Regions from separate parts of the Gardnerella lacydonensis genome, predicted to be linked through region 1. Evidence: riboswitches for the same ligand, from Rfam matches in the RefSeq annotation. Region 1 holds a riboswitch; the other holds the start of a gene.
The links. Region 1 has a riboswitch for thiamine pyrophosphate ahead of ACJV45_RS03710 (ABC transporter permease). Riboswitches for the same ligand answer to the same signal wherever they lie in the genome.
Positions count from the first base shown of each region.

Region 2: linked by a shared signal. The riboswitch ahead of ACJV45_RS01955 (bifunctional hydroxymethylpyrimidine kinase/phosphomethylpyrimidine kinase) and the one ahead of ACJV45_RS03710 (ABC transporter permease) in region 1 are both predicted to bind thiamine pyrophosphate.

Region 1 covers NZ_JBKQXT010000002.1:394,270-400,437, forward strand. The annotation lists gene eno (phosphopyruvate hydratase) at 1-1,127, opposite strand, end outside; TPP riboswitch at 1,276-1,378, shown strand; gene ACJV45_RS03710 (ABC transporter permease) at 1,369-2,166, shown strand; gene ACJV45_RS03715 (ABC transporter substrate-binding protein) at 2,354-3,358, shown strand; gene ACJV45_RS03720 (ABC transporter ATP-binding protein) at 3,417-4,157, shown strand; gene mfd (transcription-repair coupling factor) at 4,191-6,168, opposite strand, start outside.
Region 2 covers NZ_JBKQXT010000001.1:440,485-446,652, reverse strand. The annotation lists gene ACJV45_RS01960 (hypothetical protein) at 172-930, opposite strand; gene ACJV45_RS01955 (bifunctional hydroxymethylpyrimidine kinase/phosphomethylpyrimidine kinase) at 1,180-3,030, opposite strand; TPP riboswitch at 3,018-3,110, opposite strand; gene ACJV45_RS01950 (cell wall-binding protein) at 3,240-6,168, opposite strand, start outside.

The DNA of each region.
Region 1 (6,168 bases):
GAAATGGTGGTATCTGGGGTTTCACCAGAGCGGTGAGAAACCATAGAAGTAAAGCCATTCTTGGTTGCAAGCTCAATAGCGTCGAGGGTTTCGGTAACGGAACCAATCTGGTTCAACTTTACGAGCAAGGAATTAGCTGCTCCAAGTTCAATACCCTTAGCCAAACGCTTTGGATTGGTGACGAGCAAGTCATCGCCAACGAACTGCAAACGATCACCAAGACGCTTGGTGATTGCTGCCCAATCATCCCATCCTTCTTCCTGGAATGGATCTTCGATGGAAACGATTGGATACTCGTTGATAAGCTTCTCGTAGTAATCGAGCATATAAGCAGAATCACGCTCTTCGCCGTCGAAACGATACTTGCCAGTTTCCTTGTTGTAGAACTCAGAAGAAGCAACGTCGAGGGAAATACCAATCTGCTTGCCTGGCTCGTAACCTGCAGCTTCGATTGCATCCATGATGTACTTCAAGGAATCTTCGTTGGACTTCATCTTTGGAGCGAAGCCACCTTCGTCACCAAGACCAGTAGCCAAGCCTTCCTTCTTCAAAACGTTCTTTAAGGTGTGATAAACCTCAACACCAGCGCGCAAAGCATCGCTGTAAGTTGCGAAACCGTATGGAGAAATCATGTATTCCTGAATATCAGTTGCAAAATCAGCGTGAGCGCCACCGTTCATGATGTTCATGTTTGGAACTGGAAGAATATGTCCGTTAGTTCCGCCGATGTAACGATACAATGGAAGCTCTGCAGATTCAGCAGCTGCATAAAGAGCAGCAAGAGAAACGCCAAGAATAGCATTTGCGCCAAGCTTACCCTTGTTTGGAGTGCCATCAAGCTCAATCATGGTTTCATCAAGAGCACGCTGGTCAGAGGCATCCATGCCAATAACCTTTGGAGCAATTACTTCATTAACAGCCTTAACTGCTTCCAAAGTACCCTTGCCCTGATAACGGGACTTGTCGCCATCACGACGCTCCCAAGCCTCAGCCTCACCAGTCGAAGCACCAGAAGGCACTAAGCCAATGCCCTGAGCGCCATCTTCGGTCTCCAAATAAACCTGAACGGTAGGATTTCCACGAGAATCCAAAATTTCGCGTGCATATACGCTTTCAATAGCTGCCACAACTACTCCTTATTCATTTTGTTGGTTGTGTAACATATTCAAGATTAATGCGTTTTATGGACGTTATTTCGTAGCGTAAGTCGTTAAAGATACAAGCCTATATAATCTAAGCGTTTCGCGATTTGTCCATGCCTTTATATGATAATAACAAACTGACACGGGGTGCAATTATTTAATTGTAATTGCTGAGATTATACCCGTCGAACCTGATATAGCTAAAACTATCGAAGGGAATGTCGTTATGAATAACCTTTTTAGCGCGATTGCAAAACTGCATCGTAAAGCTTTTATTTCTTTAAAAGCTTGGTTTTCTACTATAGCGATTCTTTTTTTATGGTTTTTAACAACCTTAACTCCTGCCGAAAATCGCGCTTTGCCATCTCCAAGCGAGGTAATAAAAGCATTTGTTGACTTAAACAACGAAGGAATATTACTACCGTCTCTTGCAATAAGCATATTTAGAGTTGTAGCTGGTCTTCTTTTAGGAATTGCTTTTGCTTTGCCATCTGGAATCATTTCTGGCGGAAGCAAAATAGGAGAATCAGTAATAAATAAACCAAGTCATATGCTCAGATCCATACCATTCCCAGCATTAGCGCCTTTATTGATCATTTTTCTCGGTGTGGACGAAATGATGAAAATAATGCTTATAGCGCTTGGCGTTTTTGGACCAATGTATGTCAATATTCGAGATGGAGTAAGGAACATTGACCCTAAACTAATAGAACTTGCAAAGGCTTATAACGTTAAAAAATCGACTGTTTTTACAACAATTTTTATGCGAGGAACACTAGCTAATTTTATGACAGGATTGCGATTTTCAATTTCCGTAGCATGGGTTGCTTTAGTTACTTGTGAAACAGTTAATTCTTCAATAGGAATCGGATATATTCTTTCTAGAGCTCAACAATTCTTTAGACCAGATCAAATGATGGCATGCATTATTTTATATGCGATTGCAGGACTTGGATCAGAAGTTACTGCAAACATATTCGAATATTGGCTTATGCCAGAACGCAGAGTAAATAGAGAATCTTAACAAAGAGTTGATTTTAGAAATTCACGTAAATAAAGAATTTATAAAATCCTCTGTGAATTTTAAAGATACTTTTAACGATACTTTTAAAAATAAGTCAATTTTTATAAAAATTTAATCAACAAAATTTAACCAACAACCAAATAAACCAAATAAGAAAAACACAAAATGAAAGTAGAGGAGCCAAATCATGGCTAATTTCAAAATACAAATTGCTAGCAAACGCTCTATTGCAGCAGTATGCGCTTTTTGCGCAACTATCGCTCTCGCATCTTGCGGCGGAGTTCAAAAACCTGCAAATAACTCCCAATCTTCTAGCAAAGATACGGGAATAATGAGGGTTGCTTATCTTTCTACAGCAAACTATTTAACAACGTTAAAAAATGAAAAATTCCTTCAGGAAGAATTTGGAAAAGCAAAAGTCACCTATACTGGACCATACACTCCAGTTGATGGTCTTACCGCAGTTATGAGCGGAAGCGCTGATGCAACAACTACTGGAACTGGACGATTTATTGATTTGATTGCAGAAGGTCAACCTTGGGTTGCATTTGCGCTCGAATATTACAATGGTGATTCTCAAGGAATCGTTGCATCCGCAAAAAGCGGCGTAAAAACACTAAAAGACTTATATGGAAAGAAAGTTGCTATTATTCACAACGGTGATACTGGCGATTACATGCTTCACCGCGCATTCGATAAAAGCGGATTAGACGTTTCTAAAGTGCATAAAGTAGAGATGAGCCCTAAGAACTTCCAGGCAGCATTTACATCTGGGCAGATTGATGCAATTTCCTCATTCGATCAGAATCTTGCTGCAGCGATGACAACCCCTGGGTCAAAATTACTTGTTAACGCTAAAAAGTATGGCAACATGAATGTTACCATTCACATTGTTTCTAGAAAATTTGCTAAGAAGCATCCTGAGCTCGTTAAAAAAATGTATAACGCTCTTGTTCGCGAAGCTAATAAGTCGCATAAAGAAAAGAATGTTATTGGGAATGCTTATAAGCAACTTGGAGCAAGCGATACAATCATTAAGCAGATTGAAAAATTCGATAATCCAACAATTAAGCCAATCGATAAGAAAGGCTTAGAAATGATGAAGGTTCAGGCAAAAGAATACGTAAAATATGGTTTAATTAAGCAAGCTCCAACAAACTTGGATGATTCCGTAATGGATTGCAGCAAGTAACCTAAACCTTTAAAATACGCTAAATAATTTTCAAAATCAAAACACAGTAGGAGTTAATATGAACATTCAAAACAATGAAAATAATGCTAATAATGTCAACAATTCCTACTGTGTTTCTTTAACGCATATTGAAGTAGCATTTGACGACACTTATAAGGTTTTGAAAGATATTAATTTAAACATTAAGCAAGGCGAGTTTGTCTCACTTATTGGCAGATCAGGTTGTGGAAAAACAACGCTTCTTAAAGTAATATCTGGCTTACTAAAACCTACAAGCGGCAGTATAAACGTTACAGACATGCAGGCTATAGGATTCCAAGATGCAAGATTAATCCCATGGCTAAAAATTGGTGAAAACGTTGTTTTTGGTCTTTCAGACAATAAAAACAATCTTAAAAAACTTGCAAATAATGCTCTTAGCAAAATGCAATTAGAAGAATACGCCAATAAATGGCCTTCTCAACTTTCTGGCGGTCAAGCTCAACGCGTCTCTTTAGCTAGAGCATTAGTAAGAAACCCAGAGCTATTGCTTTTAGACGAACCTTTCGGCGCATTAGATGCTTTAACAAGACTAGACATGCAAGATCTTCTAGCTAAGCTAAGAACACAAAACGGCTGGAGCACAATCATGGTTACTCACGATATTGCGGAAGCCGTAAGATTATCAGATCGTATTCTAATGCTTCAGAATGGCGTAATATCAAGGCAATGGAATATCGATAGAAGCAGTGTTGATTCGCAAGGAAGACCTACAAATCATGTTTCTATTGAAGATGATTTAAGACTTGCCTTAAAGTGACATGTCCACTATTTAAAATTCACCTATTAATTTTTACCAATCAATGTCTTCTAAAAGTTGCTTAGCCCATTCGACTATCTCTTTTTCACTCATAGACGATGAATCCCCTAAAACAGACGCAAAAGGAGATGGAAAAATCATTGTGTGGGTTACAGGCTTAAACTGTGCTCCCCTGTAGATCCTACTCAAACGCATCCAAACAGATTGAGCTGGATCTACGCCAATAACGCGCACAGTTTTACCTTGCATGCTTATTTGATTAATACCCATTTGTTTAGCTTTAAAACGTAATCTTGCAACATCAAATAATGTTTGTAAGGATTTAGGAGGATTTCCATATCTATCGCTTAACTCATTGAAAATCTCTTTTAAGTCTTCATCATTCTGAGCCTCAGCAAGCTTCCTATAAGCTTCCAAACGTAATTTATCTGAATCAATATAAGATACTGGAATTGAGGCTTCTATTGGCAAATCAATAGAAACAGATATGGACTCTTTATGATCTGGTTCCTTATATTTTTCAACAGCTTCAGATACCATCCGAACATATAAATCGAATCCGACTCCTTCAATATGCCCACTCTGAGCATCGCCAAGCAAATTGCCAGTTCCGCGCAATTCCAAATCCTTCATAGCAACATCAAAACCAGATCCAAGAGCAGTATATTGAGCGATTGTTGCAAGCCTGTCGTGAGCCTGCTGAGTCATAGGCTTAGTAGGATCGTACAAAAAGTATGCGTATGCGCGCTCACGACCTCTGCCAACTCGTCCTCGTAATTGATGAAGCTGACTTAAGCCGAATCTGTCAGCGTGATCTACAATAAGCGTATTTGCATTAGAAATATCTAATCCTGTTTCAATAATCGTAGTACAAACAAGAACGTCAATATCCCTATGCCAAAAATCACGAATAATAGTGTCAAGTTGCTTCTCACCCATTTTTCCGTGTGCAATCGCCACTCGAGCATCTGGCACAAGTTTTTGAATATTAGAGGCAATTTTACTAATATCTTCTACTCGATTATGCACGTAAAATACTTGTCCTCCACGCAATAATTCACGTTTCACACAGGCTGCAACTTGTGCATCTTCATATGCTCCAACATAAGTCAAGACTGGTAAACGATCTTCTGGAGGCGTAGCAAGCGTAGACATTTCACGAATACCCGTAACAGCCATTTCAAGCGTTCGAGGAATAGGCGTTGCAGAAAGGCTAAGCACATCTACGTTTGTGCGCAAAGCTTTCAAAGTCTCCTTGTGCTCAACACCAAAACGTTGTTCTTCGTCTATAATCACTAATCCTAAATCTTTAAATTTTATATTTGGGTTTAAAAGTTTATGAGTTCCAACAACAACATCTACTTGTCCAGATTCTATTCCTTGCATTGTAGCGTCTATTTCTTTTGCACTCTGGAATCTGCTCATTGCGGCAACTGTTACAGGAAAGCCAGAAAAACGGTTAGTGAAAGTCTCGTAATGCTGCTGAACCAAAAGAGTGGTTGGCGCCAGAACAACTACTTGTTTACCGTCTTGAACAGCTTTAAATGCAGCTCGAACAGCAATCTCCGTTTTGCCAAACCCAACATCTCCGCAAATCAACCTATCCATTGGAATTGGCTTCTGCATATCTTGTTTAACTTCGTCAATAGTAGTAAGCTGATCTGGCGTTTCTTGATACGGAAACGCATCTTCCAGCTCTTTTTGCCACGGAGTGTCAGAGCTGAAGGCAAAACCTTTAGTAGATGCTCTGGCTGAATATAATTTGATTAAATCTTCTGCAACTTCTTGAACATGCTTTTTAGCTTTTGCCTTTGTAGCAGCCCAATCTGATCCTCCAAGTTTGTTTAACTTTGGAATTTCAGCCCCAATATATTTGCTAACCAAGTCGAGTTGATCGGTTGGAATAAAAAGCTTGTCGGCAGGCGCATTACGTTTACTTGGCGCGTATTCAATTTCCAAGTATTCACGAGTAGCTTCTCCACTTGAAGTTTTTATATTTCGCTGCCTCATG
Region 2 (6,168 bases), on a different contig from region 1:
CCGCATTTGTTCCCCTTTTGGGTCAAATGGGAAACAAAATCAGGAACACTTCCCCGCATTTGTTCCCCTTTTGGGTCAAATGGTAAACAAAAGCAAGAACACTTCCCCGCGTTTGTTCCCAACTTTGGCGTTTCGGTAAACAAAAGCAGGCGCGACGACCTGCCTTCGCGCTCACTGTTGTTGACTAAAAAGTCGCGTAGCGCGAGCGTTTTTAATCGCAAGAAATGCTATTCCAATTCCAATAAAAATCAACGTAAAAATGGCAAGCAAATAAACCACACCCACCCCGAGTGTTGTTGAATTAAACGTGTTTGGCGCAAATCCAAACCATCCTGCAGGAGCTTTGTAGTTCAAAAAGTTGTACGGCGCTGCCATAGCATGCTCTCCCCATCGCACGCCAGCAAACTCGCTTAAACATACAGCATAAGCCACATAAGTAAGCGGCGGAATCGTAGCAAAATAAACGTGCGCACGGCTGGACTTGTACTTGTAGTCGAAAAGAATAAAGTCAAAAATTGCGAGCAACGGCGTTATAAAATGCACGCATAAGCTTGAGCACCCATTGTTCATGTATGCGCCGATAAACCCGAGTTTGTTCGTAGGCGCTAGGAAGCAAAGATACAGCGTGAATGTTACGGCGATTGAAATCGTCATCATGAATTTGAAAACGTACCATGCGTTTGGTTTTGAATCTACCCATCCTTCGGATTTAACGCTTTCTGCAATATTTTTTGGCTTAAAAACATTGAAAGTGTCTAAGATCAAAGATCCTATAAGCGCAACGCAAATCATCAGATTGGAAAGATTTGTAAAATATGTGAGTGCCATTGAATCCCAAGACATTATCATTCCGTAAATTGATGACACTATAGCAATAACTCGAATAATGGTTCTTGTAACGTAGTTTTTGCGCGTTAGGGTTCCGCTCATTCTTATCTCGCTTTCAAATAATTTTTAATTCGCATTTTGTTTTTTGACTATTGTTTTTTACATATATTTCGTTTTTACATAAATAAGATTTACTATACTTGATTCGGATTTAGGAATAGCAAAATATGAAAAATTCGCCTGCGATTTTTGTAGATAACGCCAATCGCAGACGAATAGTAGAAAATGATTCCTAATAACTGTCTAATTAATTAGATATGTGACTATCTAACTAAGTGACTATCTGAGTGACTATCTGAGTGAACGGTGTGCTTGATTAAAGAAATCGTACTCGTACACACAAGACGTCATATATGCTTGCACGGCAAGAATACGCTGGCTTGGTGAAGCTTGTTCGAAAGCTTTTTCAACACATTCAATCGCTTTTCTAACACTCGCATCAAACTCTTTCGACGAATACATTGAAATCCAATCGTTATAAGGATTATCTGGAGTAGTTTTTTCAACAAGAACATGCCCAACTTCTTCATAAAGCCAGTAGCACGGCAAAATAGCAGCTGCAGCAACAACATAATCTTCACTAAAGGTTGTAGCTAAAAGATGATTAACGTAGGCAAGAGTTGCAGGAGAACATGCTGACTTCATAGCAGTACCTGTTTTCTTAAACCAGCTACGATGCAATTCGCTTTCTGCTTCAATACATGCGGCAGCGCTAGAAGACCAGTGCACGCGCGCATCATCATCTTGAGTTTTAGCAGCAGTGGCCGCGAGCGCCCGAGAGTAACGTTTCAAATATTCAGCATCCTGATTCAGGTAAAAGTCAAACAAATCCTCGTCTAAAGACCCATCTCCCAAAGACTTAATAAAATCAAGATTCATAATATTAAAGTCAACGTCTGCAGTGGCATTCCAAAGAGCTTGAGTCCAGCGTCCTGCAGCGCATATTTTAGGTTTTCTAGGCAATGTTTTTGGCACAACATAACAGGTTTCCGGATTTGATCCGTCAAGATTAATTAAATTATCGTCTTTCAGATGTTCCCAAGGCGTTGTAGAGGAATCAAGTTCAAGCCTATATTGTCGTGCGGCGTGATTTACTGGACCATGCCCTTTTCCAACATGCAAATCTTCGCCGTTGCGTATTGCTTCGTTAAGCCAATGCGTTGTCCAAGTTAATGCTTCTGATACGGTTGCAGGATTTTCAAGCGTTTTGCCGTTTTTAAGAGCTAAGGATACACGCGTTGCTAATGATGATGAAAGCGAACATCCTGTACCGTGTGTAGTTTTTGTGTCTACTCTGCGTGAAGGAACATGCACATTAGTGCCATCTGGGAATACGGCGGTGTTTCCAGCGTCTTTTCCTGTTAAGTGTCCACCTTTAACGATTACAATAACATTATTTTCACTAGCTAAAATTTTAGCTTGTTCTAAAGCTTGATTAAAACTCGTTGCAGGTTCGCTATTGCATAAAACAGCAAGTTCTGGAATATTTGGTGTAATAATATCTGCTTTTTTTATGAGAAGTCGTAAGGATTCTTCTGCAGATTCTTTAAGAAGACGATCGCCTGATGTAGCAACCATAACAGGATCTAACACGACTACAGGAACTGGATGATTTTCAAGCCATTCTCCGACTATATCAATATAGGGTTTATCACCTAACATTCCTAGTTTTACAGCATCTACTTTTACATCGTCGAATACTGCCTCTAGTTGAGATACTAGGAATGATGTTGGTGGAGTATATACTTCTCGCACACCGCATGTGTTTTGCGCTACTAAGTTTGTTGTAACGCACATGCCGAAACCATCGGAAGCCATGATTGATTTTAAGTCGGCTTGAATTCCAGCACCACCAGTTGGGTCTGTGCCGGCTATGGAAAGCACTCGTGGAATCACTGGTTTTTCACACGATGGTAATGAGTTTTTGCGCTGTGTAGAAAATAAGCTTTCTGCAGATTGATTAGATTGATTAGATGTATTGGATGTATTGGATGTATTGGATGTATTGGATGTATTGGATGTATTGGATGTATTGGATGTATTGGATGTATTGGATGTATTGTATGTATTGGATGTATTGTATGGATTAGATAGATTTATATTAAATGTATTAGTATGCGAATCTAGTGACAATTCTGTCATGATATTCCCTTCGCTAGCATTATCTAGATCAGGTTCAACGGGTGTAATCTCAGCGTTTAAACGCACCCCGAACCATTATTTGACTATATCGTTTATTTGTGACTTACTACACCCCGCGTTTGTTCCCAAAATCGCCCGATACGTAAACAAACGCGGGATAAAAGTAACAAAAAGCAAACATTAGCACACAAAAGCAAGCCTGATCTAATTCAGCGACTAAACCAGTCAAATAGTCTGCTATTGCGCAACGATTCTGCCGAAGCGTTGCAATGCTTGCTGTATGTTAGCTCGCCACTGATGCCGTTTCCGCTAAGCACAGATGCCAACCATCCGCGCCTACCGAATGCACCCGACGCTATGAAGAGCGCCATCAATATGCCGAATAAGAAGGTGTACGTAATAGCAGCGTTTCCACCAGTAAACGGCAGCGGAATTGGCGACACGTTGATGCCAGTAATCTTTATATAGCCGATGATTGCATTCTTATCATCTTTACCAGCATCATAGTGCTCACTCTCATTATCTGACTTATCTTTTGTCTGCGCGTATACTGCGTAAACAGCCGTATTCCTATTAGTTATAAGCAGCCTCTGCAATGCTTCAGTATCTACACTTGCGTTGCCTTTGGCATCGCGCTTCAAAATAGGCGTGCAAGTATCATCAACAGGCTTGCGATTGTTTAACTTTCGCACGCATACTTGAAGATTCTTCTCAACTACATCTCGAGAATCAAAATCATCGCTAGCGTTTACTAACAGCTCTTTGCCATTCACTTTGCCTTTAGCATCTGGATTACCTGTGAAAGCGAAGTTAATGTCATTAGCAGTAACCTCGTAAGGCTTATCCATAGTCGAAGTCTTAAGCGAACCTATAGATTCAGCTTTAGGCTTTACTACATCAACCGGCACTACGTATACTGGTATGAGCGAAGTTGCAGAAGCAACATTCTTAAAATGAGTTTGCGCATCATAGCCATAAGTATTCTTTAAGCTTCTCATTGCCCAACCATTAGAAAGCGACAAAGCATAGACTGGAGCAATAGCTTTCTTAGATGTTCCAGCTACATCATCTGCAGTTTCTATATTCTTATTTCCACCTAAAACTTTCGTAAGCTTAAAGGAATCGGAATTGACAGTCTTGCAATTTGGATTTGCAGTACCACTACCCTCACACCATTTGTTCACAGTAATATCTTGAGGACTCATATTCGAATAATTATTACCCAATGTACTGTAATTCATGCCATTAGTGTTAGAAACATTTAATCCGCCACCATAGTTTCCATTACCTAATACTAAATCAGGTATATTGATATACTCACCGTTAAGCGTGAAGAAGTAGGAACCATCATCATGACCGAATTGATCTACCCTAGTTTTGTTGTCAGGAAGCTGTACTGTAACCTTACTGCTATGCTCGCCATTTTCCTTATCCGCGCCGTTTACAACGCGCAAAGATGGTTGAATCTTCTTAAACTCATCTTCACTCATGCTGTTTGGAATATTCGGCTTAAGAGTGAGAGCATTCTGCAATTGGTTTAAATCAATTTGTTTATTTTTCGTACTCGCGTTATAACGGTACACAAGCGATTGATGACCAGACGCGCCAACCAGCTCAAATCCTGGGTCGTCAGAACGTTCACCAACATATGGCTTATTCTTATCCCAAGTAATCTTGTAGTCGGCAGCAGCATTGCCAACACTTCGCAACGTAGCGAATCGAGTTACAATATTATATCTCGGTTCTGGCGTTACATTTCGCCTACGCCATCCGCGCAAAAGAATAAATGAATCCTGCTCATTGCCTGCGTTAGAGTAATTACTGCGCTTATCCGCCTGCTCTTGAGGAGCAACATACTCCCCGCGCTTCCAAGCAACTTCTGACTGGTTTGCAGAAAGCGTATCATCATCATCCACGCTTATAAGACTGTCAGCATCTCCAAAACCAAGCCATTTGCCGCCGGAATTGCCATTGCGTAGCACGTAATTTACAGCATGCTTTTCAGAGTCATTCAGCAGCAATGGATGCACTTGTACTACTTTCTTATTGACTACGACTGGGAAGAATACGCAATCTGAAGGCGAACTCCACTCTTTTGGTGCTTTTGTTTCAGGCCTACACACGCTACTACGTTGCGCAACCATTGAGTCAGCAGATAGCACGTTTCGCATATCTTCTTCTTTTAGCGCATTTGACTCATTACCACCTGTTTGAGTGCTATCTACAGAACTACTTGCATGATCTGAATTTATACTGCCGCTTGATTGAGATGAGTTTGTGTTATTCGATAACTCATCCAAATTTTCAGATTTAACGCCAGGCATATTAGACCAAGGTCCATAAGATCCTGCGTGATTCCTTGCACGCACTACGCTTCCAGGAGCTAAGAATCCAGCATTAAATATTATTGCAGAATTATTTCTTCCTTCGTCTTTAGAATTCAACGTAACGCCTTGAGGTAGCGTATAACCTTCGCAAACTTGCCAGTTATCAGTTGACTTAGTTCTGCATAATGCTAATGCTTCACTCGTGTCACTATCGCTTTGAGAAGTAGCATTGTTACTACTCAAGTTATCCTGTGCACCCAAGCTAGACATTAGATTATTGCTAGATTGTAATCTAGCGAGTTTTGCTTTTTCGGCGCGAGTGAAATACACTACGAGTCGAGTCGCATCTTTCCCTGCAACAACTGACACAGCATTATAGTAATTATTCGCAACAGCACCTTCCCAATCGTGAAGCCAGACTTTAGAGGAAGATGAATCACCATAATGATGACCATCATATGCGCGCACAATTGGAGAGTCAGCTACAGTCCAATTGAACTTGAATTTGCCCACTACTGCTTCGTTACTCTTGTTTCCAGAGTCGTCAGTTACTTGAGCAATCATCTTGAAAGTTGGTGAATTTTTAACATCTTGCCCACGCCATTTTTCTATGAACGCACGCAATAGTTCCTTGTTAATATTCCCGTCTGTAACAAACCTTGCGCGAGGAGCTTTTTTAGTCTTTGGATCTGTTACACCGTCTGCTTCAATATCTATGCTCAGCGTATTCTTCAAAGCGTTGCTTACATGCGTATCAGGATTTGCCACATTGAAATCATCATCCATTCCAAGCAAATCTACTACGTTGAAT